DNA from 4 places in the Polycladomyces subterraneus genome. Region 2 is predicted to be linked to each of the others. Evidence: riboswitches for the same ligand, from Rfam matches in the RefSeq annotation. Region 2 holds a riboswitch; each other region holds the start of a gene.
The links. Region 2 has a riboswitch for cyclic di-AMP ahead of NWF35_RS12850 (APC family permease). Riboswitches for the same ligand answer to the same signal wherever they lie in the genome.
Positions count from the first base shown of each region.

Region 1: it holds a riboswitch for cyclic di-AMP, as region 2 does, so the genes downstream of both, NWF35_RS05010 (pyridoxamine 5'-phosphate oxidase family protein) here and NWF35_RS12850 (APC family permease) in region 2, are expected to answer to the same signal.
Region 3: it holds a riboswitch for cyclic di-AMP, as region 2 does, so the genes downstream of both, sleB (spore cortex-lytic enzyme) here and NWF35_RS12850 (APC family permease) in region 2, are expected to answer to the same signal.
Region 4: it holds a riboswitch for cyclic di-AMP, as region 2 does, so the genes downstream of both, NWF35_RS14860 (ABC transporter ATP-binding protein) here and NWF35_RS12850 (APC family permease) in region 2, are expected to answer to the same signal.

Region 1 covers NZ_JANRHH010000021.1:41,952-46,601, reverse strand. The annotation lists partial or broken gene NWF35_RS05030 (hypothetical protein) at 1-215, shown strand, start outside; gene NWF35_RS05025 (AzlD domain-containing protein) at 573-878, opposite strand; gene NWF35_RS05020 (AzlC family ABC transporter permease) at 875-1,639, opposite strand; partial or broken gene NWF35_RS05015 (helix-turn-helix domain-containing protein) at 1,705-2,196, shown strand; cyclic di-AMP (ydaO/yuaA leader) riboswitch at 2,249-2,426, shown strand; gene NWF35_RS05010 (pyridoxamine 5'-phosphate oxidase family protein) at 2,589-3,155, shown strand; gene NWF35_RS05005 (sporulation protein YpjB) at 3,485-4,288, shown strand; gene NWF35_RS05000 (YitT family protein) at 4,615-4,650, opposite strand, start outside.
Region 2 covers NZ_JANRHH010000047.1:17,662-22,311, reverse strand. The annotation lists gene NWF35_RS12865 (RNA polymerase sigma factor) at 1-306, opposite strand, end outside; gene NWF35_RS12860 (ComEC/Rec2 family competence protein) at 650-1,588, opposite strand; gene NWF35_RS12855 (hypothetical protein) at 1,634-1,933, opposite strand; cyclic di-AMP (ydaO/yuaA leader) riboswitch at 2,103-2,236, shown strand; gene NWF35_RS12850 (APC family permease) at 2,334-4,160, shown strand; gene NWF35_RS12845 (hypothetical protein) at 4,208-4,420, opposite strand; gene NWF35_RS12840 (class I SAM-dependent methyltransferase) at 4,479-4,634, opposite strand.
Region 3 covers NZ_JANRHH010000031.1:76,158-80,807, reverse strand. The annotation lists gene NWF35_RS07435 (MGDG synthase family glycosyltransferase) at 1-76, opposite strand, end outside; gene NWF35_RS07430 (alpha/beta-type small acid-soluble spore protein) at 363-650, opposite strand; gene NWF35_RS07425 (FMN-dependent NADH-azoreductase) at 792-1,427, opposite strand; gene sleB (spore cortex-lytic enzyme) at 1,633-2,361, opposite strand; cyclic di-AMP (ydaO/yuaA leader) riboswitch at 2,363-2,512, opposite strand; gene NWF35_RS07415 (superoxide dismutase) at 2,645-3,262, opposite strand; gene NWF35_RS07410 (HAD family hydrolase) at 3,713-4,650, opposite strand, start outside.
Region 4 covers NZ_JANRHH010000052.1:12,991-17,640, forward strand. The annotation lists gene NWF35_RS14850 (hypothetical protein) at 1-241, opposite strand, end outside; gene NWF35_RS14855 (ABC transporter permease subunit) at 368-1,174, opposite strand; gene NWF35_RS14860 (ABC transporter ATP-binding protein) at 1,171-2,055, opposite strand; cyclic di-AMP (ydaO/yuaA leader) riboswitch at 2,252-2,430, opposite strand; gene NWF35_RS14865 (MFS transporter) at 2,970-4,208, opposite strand.

The DNA.
Region 1 (4,650 bases), on a different contig from region 2:
TTCAGGAGAAAAAAGTGCTTCAAATCCTCCGCATTTCCACCCGGAACACCCGGTGTCATCAACGGATCTTCGGCGCATTGTGGTGCAGGGTAAAGGTGAAGGCGATCTATATCGGTGAGGAAACCAGGCTATTCGTTGACGTATCGAAGCTGGGCAGGGCGGTTCGCATCTTGTCGCAACAAATTGGGAAACAATGTCCCAAGCGGTGCGGATAGCTAGATTAAGACTCACAGGATACGTTCTAAGATGTGGCCATTCAGACAACCCTTTTCAAATGAATGTGTGATCACACATTTCAGTTAGCTTTTCAGACTGGTGAATACTCGAAAAACCAATTAGATCCAACAGACTTGACTCCATTAAACCCTCCGAGTGAGTATTCATTTATCACGATACCAAATAACGATTGTTGTCGGTGAGAAGAATGAAGACTTCTCACAATCTTAAAGTAAAAACTAGTTTGCAACACAGACTTTCTTCATTCATATTTTCATCCCACCAGTGGAATGAACCGATCTAGCATATGAAAACAGCCCAGCGGACGAAGGGGAATTCCGCTGGGCTGTTTGGATTCAAAATGATTTCGCCATCATCACGGCCAGAATCGATCCAAAGACGACATACATGATATGCAGTCGCCAATACGCCAGGATTGCGGCGACAATCCCACCTGCCAAACCGATCCAAGGTTCTCCTTTGGCGACGGATAAAATTCCGGGAAAGATCAATGCTCCCAAGGCCGCATACGGGATGCTGTCGAGCCATTCCCGTGCCCAATCGGGCCATGTGATACGATCCATGATCCATACAGGAAGCCATCGAGGTATCAGTGTCACCACCGACATGCCCAAAATGATGAGCAGTAGATGGTCTGTCATCCCTTTTTCCTCCTCATCAACCAAACTCCGGCCAATCCTCCCAGTACGGTGGACAACACGATCGACCAACCGCTGCTGAGAAACATGCCCAACACCGTGTTGAGCCCCATGCTGATCAAGGCGATCATCCCCCATTTTCCATTCTCCCTGACCGCCGGGATCAACAATCCGATAAACATGGCGTACAGCGCCACCGACATGCTTTCACTGATACTCGGGGGAATGACCTGAGATAGCAGTCCCCCGATCAGGGTACCGATCACCCAAGTGACATAGGAAGTGAGAACCAGTCCCGCGAGAAACCACTTGCCGATCATATCTTTTTTTAAGGAAGCGACAGCGAAGGTTTCGTCCGTGATGCCGCTGGAGACGGCTATTTTCCATGCGACGGGCATCTTTTTCAGTTTGTTCATCAGGGATAATCCCATCACAAAATGGCGGAAATTCAATACGAATGTCGCCAGTACGATTTCCAACGCTCCAGCTCCCGTCGATAGCATATTGACGGCCATAAACTGGCTGGCTCCGGCATAAACCAAGCCCGACATGCAAACGGACAAAAGGGGCGGTATTCCGGACTGCTGGGCGATCATGCCAAACGCAACGGCGATGGGAAGGTATCCTACCACGATGGGAATGGCCGACAATACCCCTGCAGTAAATTCCGATTTTACCGTGATTTTTTGGGTGTGTGTGTTCTTTGCGATGGGTATCACCCCTTTTTTGATCAGATGGTATACTTTATTTATCTTTTGGTTCATTATAATATACAACTGATCGAAAGAAAACGTCATTTCGCTGTATACTCGGAGGGAAAAACAGCAGGATGGAAAATCCATGGGAAGAGAAGCACATCGGAAAACGGGTGGGCGCCAACCTGCGCAAAATCCGTGTCCACCGCGGTTTGAGTATGGAAGCGTTGGCCAAGCAAATCGGGATCAGCAAAGTGACGCTACTTAAAATTGAAAACGGGGAAGCCAACCCGACTCTCTCGGTGATTTGGAAGATCGCCAACGGTTTGTCCGTTCCAGTTACCGCCTTGTTATCAGTGGAGACGGATGTGGCCGTTTCGAGAAAAAGAGAGGGGCTCGTCTTGTCGGATCCCGACGAAGAATTTGAGGTTGAGCCCGTTTTCCGTTCGCATCAACCGCATGTGTTTGAGTTGTACCGAGGGTACTTGCAGCCGTACGGTACCTACCGTTCGGAAGCACATCCTCCCGGTGTGGTGGAATTTGTCACGGTGATGTCCGGCCGGCTTGATGTGGAAATCGAGGGGGAGCGGTATCAACTGTGCGAACATGATGCCATCCGCTTCAACGGTGATGTGCCGCATCAGTACATCAATCCGTCATCCTCTGCGACGGTATTGCATTTTGTCATTTCTTACGACCAGCCTGTTACCGGAAAATCCGTATGGTTTCAGAAGGTTCGACCTGATTGAATCCGACACGGATTGCATTGGGTGAATCCCGGGTTGATGCCCGGGTAGGGTGACTCTCAGCCACCCGAATCCATCAACTAACCTCGTAAGCGTTATAAAAGGGTGGAGAATCGTGCGAGAGCATGGCTATTTTGTTGTGCCAAAAAAGCCGCGGGAAGGATGTCTTCTCGTGGCTTTTTTATGATCCTGTTGTTCGAAGTTTAACTTCTGTTAAACGAAATCATCTGATATATTTGATAAAAAATTTCGTTCAGTAAAGGGGGATCGGCATGGGAAAGCTTTTTCCGGCTTTACTCCCGGAGCATGAAGCGTTCATCAAGAAACAGCGCATATTTTTTGTGGGTTCCGCTCCTTTAAGTGAAGAGGGTCACATCAATATTTCTCCGAAAGGATATGATGCGCTGCGCATATTTTCGCCAAGAGAAGTGGCCTATATGGACCTGACAGGCAGTGGAAACGAAACAAGTGCCCACCTGAAGGAGAATGGAAGGATTACGTTGATGTTTGTTGCGTTTGAAGGTCCTCCCATGATCCTGCGCTTGTATGGAAGGGGGCGCGTAATATTGCCCGATTCATCTGAATGGAATCAATTGATTCATCACTTCGATCTCCTTCCGGGAGCACGCCAAATCATCTATGTAAACATATATGAAGTGAAAACGTCATGCGGATACAGCGTTCCTTACTTCTCCTATTCGGGTGAGCGTGAGACTCTCCAACGGTGGGCCAGTCAAAAGGGGGAGAAAGATCTTCAAACTTATCATCAAGAGAAAAATTCGATCAGCATGGATGGAATCGTCACCCCGTTGGGGCAAAAGTTTATTTCCGAAGAGTGACCTCAGTTGTTTCAGATAATTCTATAGCACCCCAGTATGGTGTGATGGTGTTTGAGTCATCACGGTGGCACTGAGTCAAAAGTTTCAACATGGAGCCGATTCCGATTGATTTGACGGGAACGGCTTTTTTATTTGGTTACATCCATCATAAAACAATGTATCAATTATTTAAACTAGTTTGCTTCACAAACAAAACCAACTATTACTTCAATTCCCCACAAGGAAATGAAACCAAACCCTGTCCCACGAAAAAATGCATACATATCTCGTCCATTTCTATGAATAGACTGTATGGACAAGGAATCTTCTTCAAATCGGGAGAGGTTCACATGTGGAAGAGATGGACCGGCTTGTTGGTCATATTGTGGAGCAGTTTCGTCATATTGCACAGCTATGGATCAGAGTCGGCAATCGCCATGGAACAAACGCAACCGATGCAGTGGGCGCGGCAGGCGGAGCGGGTGTATCAGTTGGTGCAGCGTGGGGATTTATTAGCCGCACGCGATGCGTTGACGGCGCTCTCGCGTAGTTTCTCGCGTGCGAATTTGTCTCCCCTCGGGTTGTCGGTGGAGCAGATCCGTACGTTGTCGCAAACATTGGTAGAAATGGAACAGGAGTTGAACCGCGTACGTCCCAACCCGACCACATTGATGGCAGCGGCGCTTCGGATGCGGATGGCATTTGATGCGTTGACGCATCCCAATCAGCCGCTGTGGAGACAGTATTACTCGGTGTTGCAACGGGATTTGGCCGACATCGAACGGGCGATCAACGCCGGGAATCAAGTGCGTGCGCGCATAGCGGTAGATGCTCTGCTCGATCATTATCGACTGATTCGCCCCGCTATCGTGATCTCACGTACCCCAACGACAGTTACCAAGGTGGATTCGGTCTTATCCTTTCTGCGCAAGCAATCGCGGCCTACGTGGAATCCCGCGCTGCTGCGCAGTGGGGTGAGCCGTTTTCGTGGGATGCTGAATCCGCTGTTTTACGGACCGGAGGAACAAGTAACGGCCATGTACGGTGAATGGGAAACGCCGATCGTCTCGTTTATGCTGATGGTAGGCGGGGTGATTGTGTCCGTGCTGACTTATGTCAGTTGGAAGAAGTATCGGGCGGTGCGTTTACCGTAACGTGGTACTATTGTGCTTCATTTTTTCTTTTTTTTCGCTCCCGAAGAATCTCAATCCCAACAGCCACAACCGACACCGGAATTGGAACAATCCATCAATCCAGCGGATCCAAACAAAGGGGGTGAATCGGAAAATCCCATTTCACCAGGTAACACTTTAGATACTCAAAAATGACTGTCATGCTATAGACAAAAAGAAACCAAAAAAGAAAGCGCGCCTTTCTCATTTTTCCTCCCCAAACAACTACGTCATATGCAGCCTATCTCTATATTCGTCAGACAGATCGTATTTTCTGCTTCAACAAAAAACCCCCGTCCAAACGGGGGTCACTGCATTTTAGTTTCCTCCGGGCTTTCGTAAGT
Region 2 (4,650 bases):
CTCGGTATCCACCGGTTGCATCTCTTCCGGCATCGGTACCACTTTCGATTTGCGGCGAAACTGATCGATACAAATGTTGGTCACAATGCGTTGCGCCCAAGTTTCAAAGCGGGATTGCCCCTGAAAAGTGGAAATCCGATGATAGATCTTCAGCAGTGCTTCTTGGGTCGCGTCCAGCGCATCCTGCTCATTTCCCAGGAGATAATAGGCCGTGCGGTAGACAGGTGTCTCGATTTCCCGCAGCAGCCGGATCATGGTCTCGCGATCGCCGGCTTGCGCCCGTTTGACCCATTCCGCTTCGACCACATCTATCCCTCCTAATTTACCAGACGGTCCTGGGGTATCAAAGGTTGCTATTTTCTTGGAATCCGGACTGCGGTACGCTCTCCCGGGAGCAAATTCATTCCCCATTGTACCATAGACGGACAAGCCGGTCCGATCCGAGAAGAACACTCACAGGAAGAAGATCGCTTTTTTAGGGCTTGCCTGGTGAATACTGTCCAAGTCAATCCTGCGCTTCCCGAGTCTTCGCTAAGACATGGCTTGGTCAATCACTCGCATAGGAAAACATTTCTCCCTTACGGAATAACCAGACACGCCCCAGAACAATGACACGACTGTTTGCAACGGCCAACCATCCGATGTGATGTCATCTAGCCACCGACAATGTTGTCTCCGCCGTCCAACCGGCCGGACGAATCCGGATGGTCACCGCCCCGTCACGGTCTGTCCGCCACACGTGAATCCGATGGCTTTGCAAGCGGCGAATCACTTCCGGAGCCGGATGGCCGAACCGGTTGTGCCGGCCGACCGAGATCACGGCAAAACCGGGCCGGACGTGCGCAAGCCATGATTCACCTGTCGATGTACGACTTCCGTGATGGGCCACTTTCAGCACATCTACCGGTGGAAAGCGCCACTTTCCCACTATGTCCGCTTCCGCTTCCTGCTCGATGTCCCCCGTCATCAGCAATCGAAAGTGTTGGATCTGCAGCAAAAAAACAATGGAATCACTGTTGGTCCGCCCGTCGGTCGAGAGATGAGCCGGATCGGGATGGAGAAACTGCCATGTAACCCCCGGTTCCAGAGTCCATGCCGTTCCGGGGGAAGGTGCGGTGATGCGGGCACCGTGTTCGATCAAAGTGCGCATCAATTTCCGTTCCGTCGCTGTACGGGGTGGGTGGGGATTACGCAGGACGAGGCGAACGGGGAATTGTTCCACCACTTTCTGCAATCCTCCGATGTGGTCCGTATCCCCGTGCGTCATGATGAGGTAGTCAATATGCCGGATGCCGCGATAACGCAGATACGGAACCAACGTTTTCTCTCCCACGTCGTAGGGATGTTGCCGCCGTTGCCATGACTTTTGCGGAAAAGACACCATCCCGCCGCCGTCCACTACGATGACCTGTCCTCGCGGTGTCTCGATGACGGCGCAGTCCCCCTGCCCTACGTCGAGAAAGATAATGCGCGCCTCAGTCTCCCCGTGAAAAGGATGATAAGAGTAGCAGATCAGACCCGTAAGCAACACCGCCGAACACCAGCGATGCCGATGGGGATGAAGCGCATTGCCCGTCCATGCGTACAATGCGTATACACATGCCGCCGCGTATGCCGTACACCATATCCATGACTATTCCGGCACCGCTTTTCTCTCTCCCAGCACCAATCCGCGAATCAGACCGGAGATCTCTGCCGGATACATTTGTGTCAGGATTTCAGCCCCGCTACGCCGAATCCGGTCTGACCATGCGAATACATGCCATGGGGGCGGTGGTTTCGCCGACACCTCGCGAAGCCCGTCCGCTGTCGCGATCCAATGCACGAATTGACGGCGATAAAACGATCGCGCATCAAAACCGCCAGGATTTTCGCCGGGTCCGGGCGAGACAACCGTACACCCTTCACCGTCAGCAGCGTCCCACTCGTCCAAGCGCGAACCATCTGCAACTCTGTCGGCGATTGCAATCGCAGACGAACCCTCCTGATTCGACAAAAACGGTTGCCTATTGGTTAAGGACCGGTTAAAAATTCTTGATTGACAGGTTCCGGTAAACGGATTAGAATGCTAAACATGACAAAACCTAATACCCGACAGTTTCACACTCCGAGCGCTGAATCCGTAAAGGAACGGGGGAACCAATTTTTGGGGTGAATCCGGTGCCATCACCGGTAGGGTCACTCTCACGGACCCGAATCCGTCAGCTAACCTCGTAAGCGTGCTGAGAGGGAAGTGTGCTTCTTCACATGACCAAAAGTCATTGAAGCGGGCACTTCAATGACTTTTTTGCGTTTCCAACAAAAACGGAATCCATCTGGGGAAGGTGAATGTAATGTTGACCTCGCTGAAGCGTTGGATCATCGGGCGCCCGCTTCGCACTGAGCAACTGCAGGAGGAAAAACTGCCGGTTTGGAAAGCGCTCCCTATCTTATCATCGGACGCGCTGTCGTCGGTCGCTTACGGCACGGAGCAGATCCTAAGAGTACTCGTACTCGCTCCGATCAGCGTGCTGGCGCTTTGGTATTCGTTGCCCATATCCGGCGCGATTATCGGATTGTTGACACTGCTCATCCTTTCCTACCGGCAAATCATCTACGAATACCCCGGAGGGGGCGGTGCATACATCGTTTCGACGGACAACCTGGGTTGGTTTGCCGGGTTGATCGCCGGTGCATCGCTGTTGATCGACTATACACTGACAGTGGCAGTCAGTGTTTCGGCCGGGACAGACGCGATCACTTCAGCGTTTCCGGCTTTACACAGGCATGGGACGATGATTTCAGTTTTCTTCGTCCTGCTCCTCATGCTCCTCAACTTGCGAGGGATACGTGAATCCGGCACGATTTTCTCATTCCCCACCTATCTGTTCATCTTCGGCATGCTTGGTTTGGTGATCGTGGGGTTGGGTAATGTAGCGATCCATGGTATTCCCGCTAACGTCCCGCCGGTGACGCACACCTTTCCTGCCGGTCTCAGTTGGTTCCTGTTGTTGCATGCGTTTTCGTCCGGATGCTCCGCATTGACCGGGGTGGAAGCCATCTCCAATGCCACTCCCACCTTCCGAAAACCGGAGACGAAGAATGCGGCACGCACGCTGGCGCTTCTGGGCTTATTGCTGGCCGTGCTGTTCGGTGGTTCCAGCTTGCTGGCATATTTGTACCACATCACGCCCAAAACGACGGAGACGGTGCTTTCCCAGATCGCCGAAGAGACGTTCGGTAGAACGCTACCATATTACTACATCCAGGGGACAACCGCGCTGATCCTGATCCTGGCAGCCAACACCAGTTTTTCGGGTTTTCCGCTGTTGGCCTCCATCATGGCCAAGGACAAATTTATGCCGCGGATGTTTGCTTCCCGCGGAGACCGGCTTAATTTCTCCAACGGCATCATCGTGTTGGCTCTGGCCGCGATCGCTTTGATCGTGGCGTTTAAGGGAGATGTGGAGCGATTAATCCCCTTGTATGCGATCGGTGTCTTTCTGTCGTTCACCTTGGCACAGACCGGAATGGTGGTACGCAGGTTGAAGCAGCGCAACCCGGGCTGGATGCGCAAATTGACGATCAACGCCGCGGGTGCGGTCGTCTCGTTCATCGTCCTGCTGATCTTCACTGTCACCAAATTTACCGAAGGCGCTTGGATCGTAGTATTGGTGATTCCGCTGTTCATCTTCGCCTTTTACCACATTCGGAAACACTATGAGGCTGTCGCTGAAGAGCTGCGCATTGACATTACTGCTGACAAACCGGAAAAGAAAGATCACGTGATCATCATTCCTGTCGGGGGCATCAGCCGCGTCGTTCGCAACACGATCGCCTACGCCAAGACAATCGGAGACGACGTGGTGGCCATTCACGTGGCCTTCACCGAAGAGGATGCGGAGAAATTTGAGAAAAAGTGGGAGCAGTGGGATCCCGGTGTCCGACTCGTTGTCACCCGCTCCCGCTACCGGAGCGTCAACGGTCCCGTGTTGCGGTTCATCGACCTGGTTCAGGAACGAGCTGGGGACAACATGATTACCGTTCTGATCCCCGAATTCATCCCGCGCAGATGGTGGCATCGCTTTTTGCACAACCAATCCGCGCTATGGCTCCGTTTCCTGCTGTTGTTGAGAAAAGACGTGGTCGTCTCCACGGTACCGTTTCATTTACGCAAATAAATCCGTCAAAAAAAAGCCCGATCTGCGCCGAATGGCAGGTCGGGCTTTCATTCGTTCACATCACTTTCGCGCGCCCATACCAGATTAACTACACCCGCCCAGTGGGATTCCACCTTTTCCACCACCAGATCAGATGAACAGATGAGGTTCATCATTTCCCGGTTCTGATGACATCCCACCAAGCGGTAGGCCAACGGATCCAAAGCTTTTTGCAGGAAGGAAAGAAACAGGTTGGAACTGAGACCATGCTCCATCAACAAAATAAGGACGTCATTCCTGCACCACCGACTGAATCGATTGAGCACCCCGACGGGATCATCATAACGGTGGACACCACAGTATCAAAGGAATCGGGCGGAAAGTGAGCGTTTCGACGTCGGACTGGATAAACGCCACCTCAATCCCATATTCATCCGCAGCTTTCCGAGCCCTTTTCAGCATTTCTGGACTGAAGTCGACCGCGGTGATTCTCACACCGGGTGGATAAAAA
Region 3 (4,650 bases), on a different contig from region 2:
TCACATGTAACAATGCTTGTGCCGCCGAGTTGTGCCCGGCACCAAATCCCATCGACAGTAGCAATACACGTTCCATTTGGCGCCCTCCTCAATCCCACTCCTCTATCATTATGACAAAAACGACCCAATCCGTCTCCTTTCTTATCAATATCTCGCGAAAAATTGATCAATCTTTTACAATGATGAAACAGGTTGGTGGTCCAAATGGGCCGTGAGACTGCTGACAACATGTTTTGGCCACCTGCGATTCCGGGTGTGCCGATTTCCCTCTCGCTCCTGAATCACTGCGCTCAAAGGTCACGCGTGAGAAATCGGATCCCTCGGACATTGTCGACAACCTGACGACCCAAATGAACCGTGGTCTAGGGCTGGGATCGTTGACGCGCCAGCTGCTCCTGCGCCAGTTTGACCATTTCCCGTACCATGTGGCCACCGATGGTGCCGCCGATTTTTCCGGCATCGGACGTTTTCAAATCTCCGTTGTCACCGGGTTTAAGGGGTACGCCGACTTGCTTGGCCACTTCCATTTTGACCTGGTCGGGCGACAGCGGTCCTACACCCAATTCTTTGCTCATCACTTGGGCTTTCAAGCGCGCCAGGGCCGGCCGCGACTCGGGCACCAACAATCGCCTGCGCCGTTTTCGAGCCATGTTTCCACCCCCTGCGAATAGTTTCCCATCAAGAGAAACAAATGATGTGGTGGACAATAAAAGGAAAAAACCGCCCATTTGGGCGGTCGTCCATGATGAGGGTTGAGAGGGGGATTGGGCATTTTTTCTGTTCCATTGTACTTAGATGCATTTGGCCAAATCGCGTGCTTGTTGGATGGCTTTTTGCTTGATTTCTTCGGCTTTGTCCGGGAATTGCGCCATACCTTCGGCAATGACAGATTCCACGGATTCCACACCCAGGAATGACAACACGGCACGGATATAACGGTCGCCGAACTCAAAGTCCTTGGTCGGGCCTTCGGAGTAGATGCCGCCACGCGCTTGGATGTGGACAGCTTTTTTCCCTTTCAGCAGACCGACTGCACCGTTTTCGGTGTATTTGAACGTTTTGCCCGCGATACAGATGGAGTCAATATACGCCTTCATCCGCGGAGGAATACTGAAGTTCCACATCGGGGTGACGATGATGTATTTGTCCGCTGCTGCAAATTGATCGACGATCTCATTGATCCGTCCCACTTTTTTCTTCTCCTCTGCGGACAATTCCTCAAACGAGGTCCCCTGCTGCAATTTGCCCCAACCGCTGAACACATCTTCGTCCAAGAAGGGAATGTCCAATTTGTACACATCCAACTCGACGATTTGATCTTCGGGATTGGCCTCCCGGTAGGCATTCAAAAATGCCCGTCCCACCTGCAAGCTGAACGACTGGTCTTCCGGTTTGGGATTGGCAGTGATGTACAATACGGTCGCCATGTGAGCTTCCTTCCTTTCGTTTGTGGAATGGATGAGAGAGTGATGACGGATTTAAACTAACTTTAGTTACGTTGATATTATGCATTTATATACTTACTTTTGTCAAGCTAAAAATGAATAAACAATCTCCCCTCAAAAGATTTCCATACACTCCGGTTTTTACTCATGAAAAAAACCCGTCCCCAAGGGAACGGGCTTTTCCTCGTCACTTCGTGAAGATGTGGTTTCCGATTTTGGTCACCTGCGGGCGAGACCAGATCCATCCGGAAGTTGCGGTGTCCGGGTTGAAGTAGTACAACGAACCATGTGTAGGGTCCCAACCCCGGATCGCATCCATCGTAGCGCGATAGGCCGTACTATTGGGGTTCATCCAGAACTGCCCGTCCTGTACCGCCGTAAACGCACCATCTTGGAAAATCACACCGCGTACTGTTTTCGGAAACTCCGGTGAATCAATCCGGTTCAAAATCACAGCGGCTACAGCTACTTGCCCTTTGTAGGGTTCGCCTCGCGCTTCACTGTATACGGCTCGTGCAATCAACGCAATGTCTTGTTTTGAAAATCGGGAATTTACAGAATGCCAAGGCTGCCTGTGGACTTTTTTGGATACCGTCTGTTTGGATACGGTATGCCGCTTCAACGATCCCCACGTTTGGGGACCGGTAATACCATCGATCCGCAATTTATGATGAATTTGATACTGGATAACCGCTTTTTCCGTCTTCAAACCATATATACCGTCCAGCTTGCCACGGTACAGCCCCAGCTGTAGCAAGCGATATTGCAAATCCCAGACATCTCCGTTATTACTGCCGTATTGTATCATCGTCGGTGCAGCCGCTTCCGCCTTTCCGTTTCCAAACGGAACCGCTGCAACGATCACCGCAACTACTGCACCCGTGAGCACCCAAGCCCACTTTTTCCAAATAGACATGTGATTCCTCCTTTCAAGCCTCCGAGGTTAGCTGACGGGTTCGGGCAAGGAGTTGATCCCGGCCACCAAAATGGTGACTTCACCCCAACATTGATTGCATCCCCCGTACCCCGCGCCGAACACCGACGCGAAGATTCGGCTGTTCAATGTACGTTGACCATTATAAGTTGGATATGGAAACCTTTCAAGAGAAAATGATTAGAATGTAAGGTATGTATTTCCTTGGAAATCACACAACAAAAAAGCGCGGCGGAAGATTCCACCGCGCTTTTGTCGATCTTTCTTATCCGCGCGCCGCTTGGTACCGTTTGGCGACTTCGTCCCAATTGACCACGTTCCAGAACGCTTTGATGTATTCCGGACGCTTGTTTTGGTATTTGAGATAGTAGGCGTGCTCCCACACGTCCAAGCCCAAAATCGGCGTGTCGCCTTCCATCAGCGGGCTGTCTTGGTTCGGCGTGCTCGTCACGGCCAAAGAACCGTCTTTTTTCACGACCAGCCAAGCCCAACCGCTACCAAAACGGGTGGTTGCCGCTTTGGTGAATTCTTCTTTGAACCGGTCGAAGCTGCCGAAGGCTTGGTTGATCGCGTTAGCCAGCTCTCCGCTCGGTTCGCCGCCACCGTTCGGGCTCATGATTTGCCAGAACAGGCTGTGGTTCGCATGACCGCCACCGTTGTTGCGCACGGCCGTACGAATGCTTTCCGGTACTTGATCAATGTTGCGCAGAAGGTCTTCGATGGATTTTTCCGCCAAGGCGGTGTGACCTTCCAACGCCGCATTCAAGTTGTTCACATACGTGGCGTGATGCCGGCCATGGTGAATTTCCATCGTTTGCGCATCGATGTGCGGCTCCAAAGCGTCATAGGCATAAGGCAATGCAGGCAGTTCGTGCTTGGCCATGATTCACCCTCCAATATGTAGGATTTGGTCCTTTTTCATCTTCGAAAAAGGACGGGCACTTACATCCTTCCCGATTCTATTATGCAAAAAACGTGGAATTATAGTCAACTTAAATGTATGAAAAGTGGGCTTTCGTTAAGAATCCCGCCATGTGTTGATCAGGTCCACAGGTTCCGATTTTTGATCGTGATGGTGCGCATCATCTTCCCGGCTCGCTCCACTTGCTCCCTGCAGGGAAGCAAACAAGGCCGCTTCGGATCGGATACGCAGGACGCGGAGAAGGTGCTTCGCTCAAAAGAAAATTGACCGCCGATAGCGTCCTGCGTTTTTTACGGTTCTTCTTCGGCCGGTCTTGGCCAGTCGCTCACCTGGGTAACATTCCTGCCTGACTAGGGTGACCGGACAGGCACAGGGCCACTTTGTCAGCAGTCCCAGTGGACAAACACCGGTTTACCGTCCGGTTCCGCTGATAACGCGAGACAATTCTGTCACATCGCGTACAATATAATCGGCGCCCAACTCCTCAAACTTGGCCCGCGCGGCCTCTCCGGTCAATCCCGTCAACGTGGCTGCAAACTTGCAACCCATTTTTCGGGCCGCCAACAAATCGGCAACCGAATCCCCCACGATCAGCACTTCTTCGCCTTTGGGCAACGGCAAATCGACGGTGAGCACTTCCGCATCCGCTTTGCTCCGACCGAAATATCCTTTTAAATATGTGTACGGTTGCGGTTTGCCGAGCGGGGCATGTTCCGGATGCGCCCGTTCAGCCTGAATCACATCATCTGCGGTGACGATCCGTTCCAGATCAAACGCATCATACAATCCAAGGGCGGTAAGCGGCACTTCCGTCTCGATCAGCGGACGGCCGGTTCCCAATCCCAACACGATGCCCTCTGCTCGTAACCCGTCCAGCACATGTCGAATCTCCTGGGGATCGGCCAGTGGAATCTCCTGATGCAAAAATCCAGTTTTGCCCGGTGTGACTGGTGCTTTGCCTTCCACCTGCCGGTATCGGTCGTCACCCAGATACCATTCCTGAAACACATGACGCCCCAACTCCCACAACGCGCTTTTGGGCGAGAACACCTCGGTTTCCACACCCAACCACGCTTTCGCCAACGTATTGAAATACGCGATCAATTCCTGTTTGGTGGCGTTCGACTCGGCCAATGCCGGGATGAACGCGCCAAACTGTGGCTCAAACATGATGCCCGCTTCACGCAACCGTCCGCCCAACTGACGCAACACATCGGCTGTGACGGGGCCGTTCATCGCTTCCGCCACCCACTCCGGCCGCTCGGCTTGAATTTGTTTCAACAAGCGGAGCCACTGCAGGGAAAACGTCATCTGAACCATATCCCAGTTGGAGTTGATCCCCCGCGTTT
Region 4 (4,650 bases), on a different contig from region 2:
GCGCCTTGACAATCCGGTAAAGGATATCATTTATTCCGCAGTAATGGCGTCCTTGTCGCTTGGAAAACGGATAATACTCCACTTTAATCCCAAGTGTTTTCCCCACTATCTGACATCCACGCGGCCCCAAAGTATAAACTTTGGGGCTATGGGTACCACGTAATTTATAGGATTCAACTGCGCGCCCACGTTCGTTTTTATTGATGGTGTGGATCATATAGATAACAGTCTCGGGCTTCATGTCCAGCAGTCTAGCAAGGTGTTGAACAGTTGCCATACGGAAGAAGAAGAGAAGCGTCATGGACAGGGCGTATATTTAAGGATTTTTCCGTATCATCCCCTATTTCCGGCACGCTCATCTGCCTCGTCACAATGACAAATCGCGCCGGCGGAAAACCATCGCCACAAGGAGGAACAGCACCATCGCGGTCAAGCCCAAACCCACCGCTGTCCACAAGATGTCTTCTTCTCCCCGTGCGAGACGTACCGGTTCATACAGGCTGAACAACGTCCAGTTCCTTAGCCAATCCAGTTTTTCTCCCAGCTTGCCAGCAAAGTCCATGGCATAGAACAGAATGGTCACTGTCGCCGACCAGGAACTCGCCTTCTTTTCGTCGTCAAACAAGCACGAAAACAGGAAGCTGTACGCACCGATCACAGAAAAAAACAGGAAACAGACCAAATTCAGTTCCACGTAGTTCGACCGATCCAGGGCAGGTTGATCCAGCATCCAGGCATCTCCCGCAATCCCGCCGAGGACAGTGAACAAGTTGATAAGCCCGAGCCCCGTGATGAAAAATGCGACTTGCGTCAGGACAAGCCGTGGCCGGGACAACGGCGTTGACAGCAGAAATGCCATGGACCCCCGGTCTACATGCCGAGCCACTAGCCGAGTCGGGATCACCACGCTGTACACCATCAGCAGAATCAGATACATGAAGGAGTGGTACTCCATGGCGATAAAATCATTTAAACGCTGTACCCCGGCCTCAATTCCAAACACTTTCATCATCTCTTCCGGCATTTTCTTCAGCAATTCATTCGTGTATTCGGGAGTAAAGTAGGGATAGATGGAGACAATCATCAGCACATAAAAAAACGACCCGATCGCCATCGCTCCCAATGTCTTGCCATGCAACCGCCACATTGCCCGGTACAGCGCGAGATTAATCATTCTTTCGCCTCCCGTTGTTCATAGTAGTGCATAAAGACTTCTTCGAGATCCATCTCTTTGTGTTCCAGATGGCGGACATCCACATCGCTTAGAGAGCGGATCAGGGGATTCAGATCACCTTGTACCTCGATTTCAACCGTTGTTTCTCCCCGGCGAACCACCCTGAGCCCGGTCTGAATCAATCGGTCGATGTCCGATTTACTTCCCAGAGTCACAACAAACGCTTTTCTCTGCTCATTGAGCAACTCCTGGACGGACCTCACAGCGATCAGCCGTCCTTCCCGGATGATACCGACCCGGTCTGCCGTTCGCTCGATCTCCTGAAACAGATGGGAGGACATAAAAATCGTTTTTCCTCGCTTTTTTTCTTCCAGAATCAATTCCACAAACACACGTTGCATGAGCGGATCCAAACCGGAAGTGGGTTCATCCAGGATCAGGATCTCCGGATCATGCATGAACGCGGCCACAATGGCCAGTTTTTGCTTCATTCCCTTGGACATTTTTCGGATCGGAACCCGGGGGTCCAGCTCTAGTCGCTCCAGCAGCTCATCCCTTCTGTCATCCTTCTGTCCATGGAGTCCCGCCATCAAATCCAAGAAACCGATACCGTTCAGTCCTTCAAACATGGCAATCTCCCCCGGGAGATAACCGGTGATTTTTTGAATCTTGTCCGATTCACTCCAACAGTCCATGCCGCCAATTTCCGCTTTGCCCTCATCCTGTCTCATGAAACCCATCAAGTGGCGAATCGTGGTGGATTTTCCCGCTCCGTTAGGTCCGAGATAACCGAATACTTCTCCTCGATTCACTTCAAGGGTGAGATCAAAAATTCCCTTTCCACCCGGAAACCGTTTGGTCAATTCATTGATTCGGATCATGATCCAGCCTCCTCTCTGTCTTCCCAGCGATCAATACCACACTCGAGCATTATCCTCACATCCATCATGAGTGTTCTTCTTTTCGTCATGACAATGTTAGGGGCATTTTCAACAACAGAAAAAGCCACGAGAAGGGTGTCTTCCCGTGGCTTTTTCGGCACAGCAAAAACAGCCGTGCCCCCCGCACGATTCTCACTCCCCCTCTCCCAACGCTTACGAGGTTAGCTGACGGATTCGGGTGGCTGAGAGTCACCCTACCCGGGCATGGAACGGATCCACCCCAGGATTCACCCCTTGCAGTCCGTGACAGATCCGCCACAGTCTGCGGTTGGTTCCCCCGCTCCCGCGTATCGCGGGACTCAGCGATTTACGAGGATATATTGATTTTTTAAAGTGAGCTCATCATACTCCTCTAACGACCTGTTGTAAAGGATCATTTTTCTTCAAAAAGGAACGAAAAACCGCCATATCACCCGATCCATGTGCCTGGAGGTCCATTTCTCTTCTGTTTATTCCCTGTGACAAATTCAATCGGACCGAAGCTTTTGAAACCATGGCCAATAGCAAAATGACTCCACCCCAATTCACCCCGGTGTACGGATATTCGCCGTTTCCGGAAATATAAATCAGCAAATATCAGACAAATATATCTAGGTTGGCCACCGGGCAGGTTTGCTACTTCTATCAGCCGTTCTTGCAAAAGTGAAGCGCAAATAAAAAAGCGGGAGGGAAGGATACCCCCACATACATACAGATCGTAGCTCCATCACACCCGAACCAACAATCGCACTACACAAGGCACTACACCCGGCGACTGTCAAAGGGGCCATACAGTAGCCGGATACACCAAGTCATGGTTGATCGAAAGGATAAAATTATCTCAGAAAAACCCAGCCCTTCCGTCCTACTTGTCTTTAAGCCGACCGCTTGGCATCAAGAGTCCATTCTTTTATTTTTTGGTCAGAGGGGAGGAAATAAGTGAGCATACCAAGGAGCGGGAGAAAACCGACCCACTGCATAACGTGCGAGAGTCCCATGACGTCGATCATTTTACCCAGCCCTACCGAACCGACGGCTCCCATGCCGAAGGCAAATCCAACGGTTAAACCGGACACGGTTCCTATTTTTCCCGGAAACAACTGCTGTGCATATACCACCGTGACGGAGAAGCTGGATAACAGGATAAAACCATTCAACAATAAAATCGCACAAGCCCATGTTGCACTTACATAAGGCAGGAGCAGGGCGAGCGGAGCGGAACCAAGCATGGAAAAATAGATGATCTTTTTCATGCCGAATCGGTCTGCCAGCGGTCCGCCGCAGAAGGTACCGACTGCCCCAGCCACCAAAAAGAGGAAAATATAAAGTTGGGCTTGTTTTAAAGAGAGTTTGTACTGTTCCATCAGATAGAACTGATAGTAAGTGCTGATTCCGGCGATGTACCATGACCGGACGAAGATGAGAAAGATGAGTAGAACCATGGCGAAAAGTAGCATCTTTTTCATCCCGCTCTGCTGAACCCAAAACGTTTTTTCTTTTTTGGCAGGGCGCGGATGGGAAAGAAGGTAACCCTGATACCATCTGGCGATAAACAATTGGATGACGAGGGCGATGCCCGCCACTAGTGTAAACCAAATGGCTCCTTTCTGCCCGAGCGGGATAAAAATCAAGTAAGTCATCAAGGGAGCGAGCGCTTGCCCCGTGTTCCCTCCAACCTGAAAAATGGATTGGGCTAACCCTCTCCGATTTCCGGCGGCCAGATAGGAAACACGTGAGGACTCGGGATGGAAGACAGCAGATCCGATTCCCACCAGTACAACAGACAACAGAACAAACGAGTAGCTCGGAGCTAAAGCCAGACACAACATCCCCAAGCAGGTGGAAGCCATGCCGAGCGGCAACATATAAGGAAACGGCCGTTTGTCCGTATACCAGCCAAACACTGGTTGTAAAAGTGAGGCGGTAAAATTGATCGAAAAACCGATCCAGCCAATCTGCGTGTAGGTCAGGTGCATAGAATCTTTCAAGATGGGAAAGATCGCGGGGATGACTGATTGAATGGAATCATTGAACAAATGAACAAGGCCAATTAAAAACAGAATATGATATATTGCTGTTTTCTCATTGAATCTTTCTGTTGATGAGAGTTGCATACCATAAGTCCCCTATTCGTTGCATAGTGATAAACTTCTCGTAGCCACACGGCCAAATTACGGATCCCTATTGTAGACAACCGAGCTTTCGATTGTAAACAAATAATCCTCCAAAGGGGTCAAACGTTAGTTCCTGGATACACCACAGACCAATACCGAAGGATTTATATGTTATATATATATAGGTATAACATAAGACTCGCGCCAAAGTTAACATAACATTTCGATAATATTTGCGAAACTGTCCACACATAAATAGAAAACCCGTTAAAACCCTCGAAGGCCCTTCAAAATTCCCTCTTGAGGTGCTTTTTTCTTTTCGAAACTGTATATAGCAGTAAACTGATAACCGGGGCAAAAGAGCGAGCAGGAAAACCCAGCTTTGCCCTTCAGGGTTGAGATGATCGCGAACCGCGATATGGAGTGCCTTTTCCAATTTGGG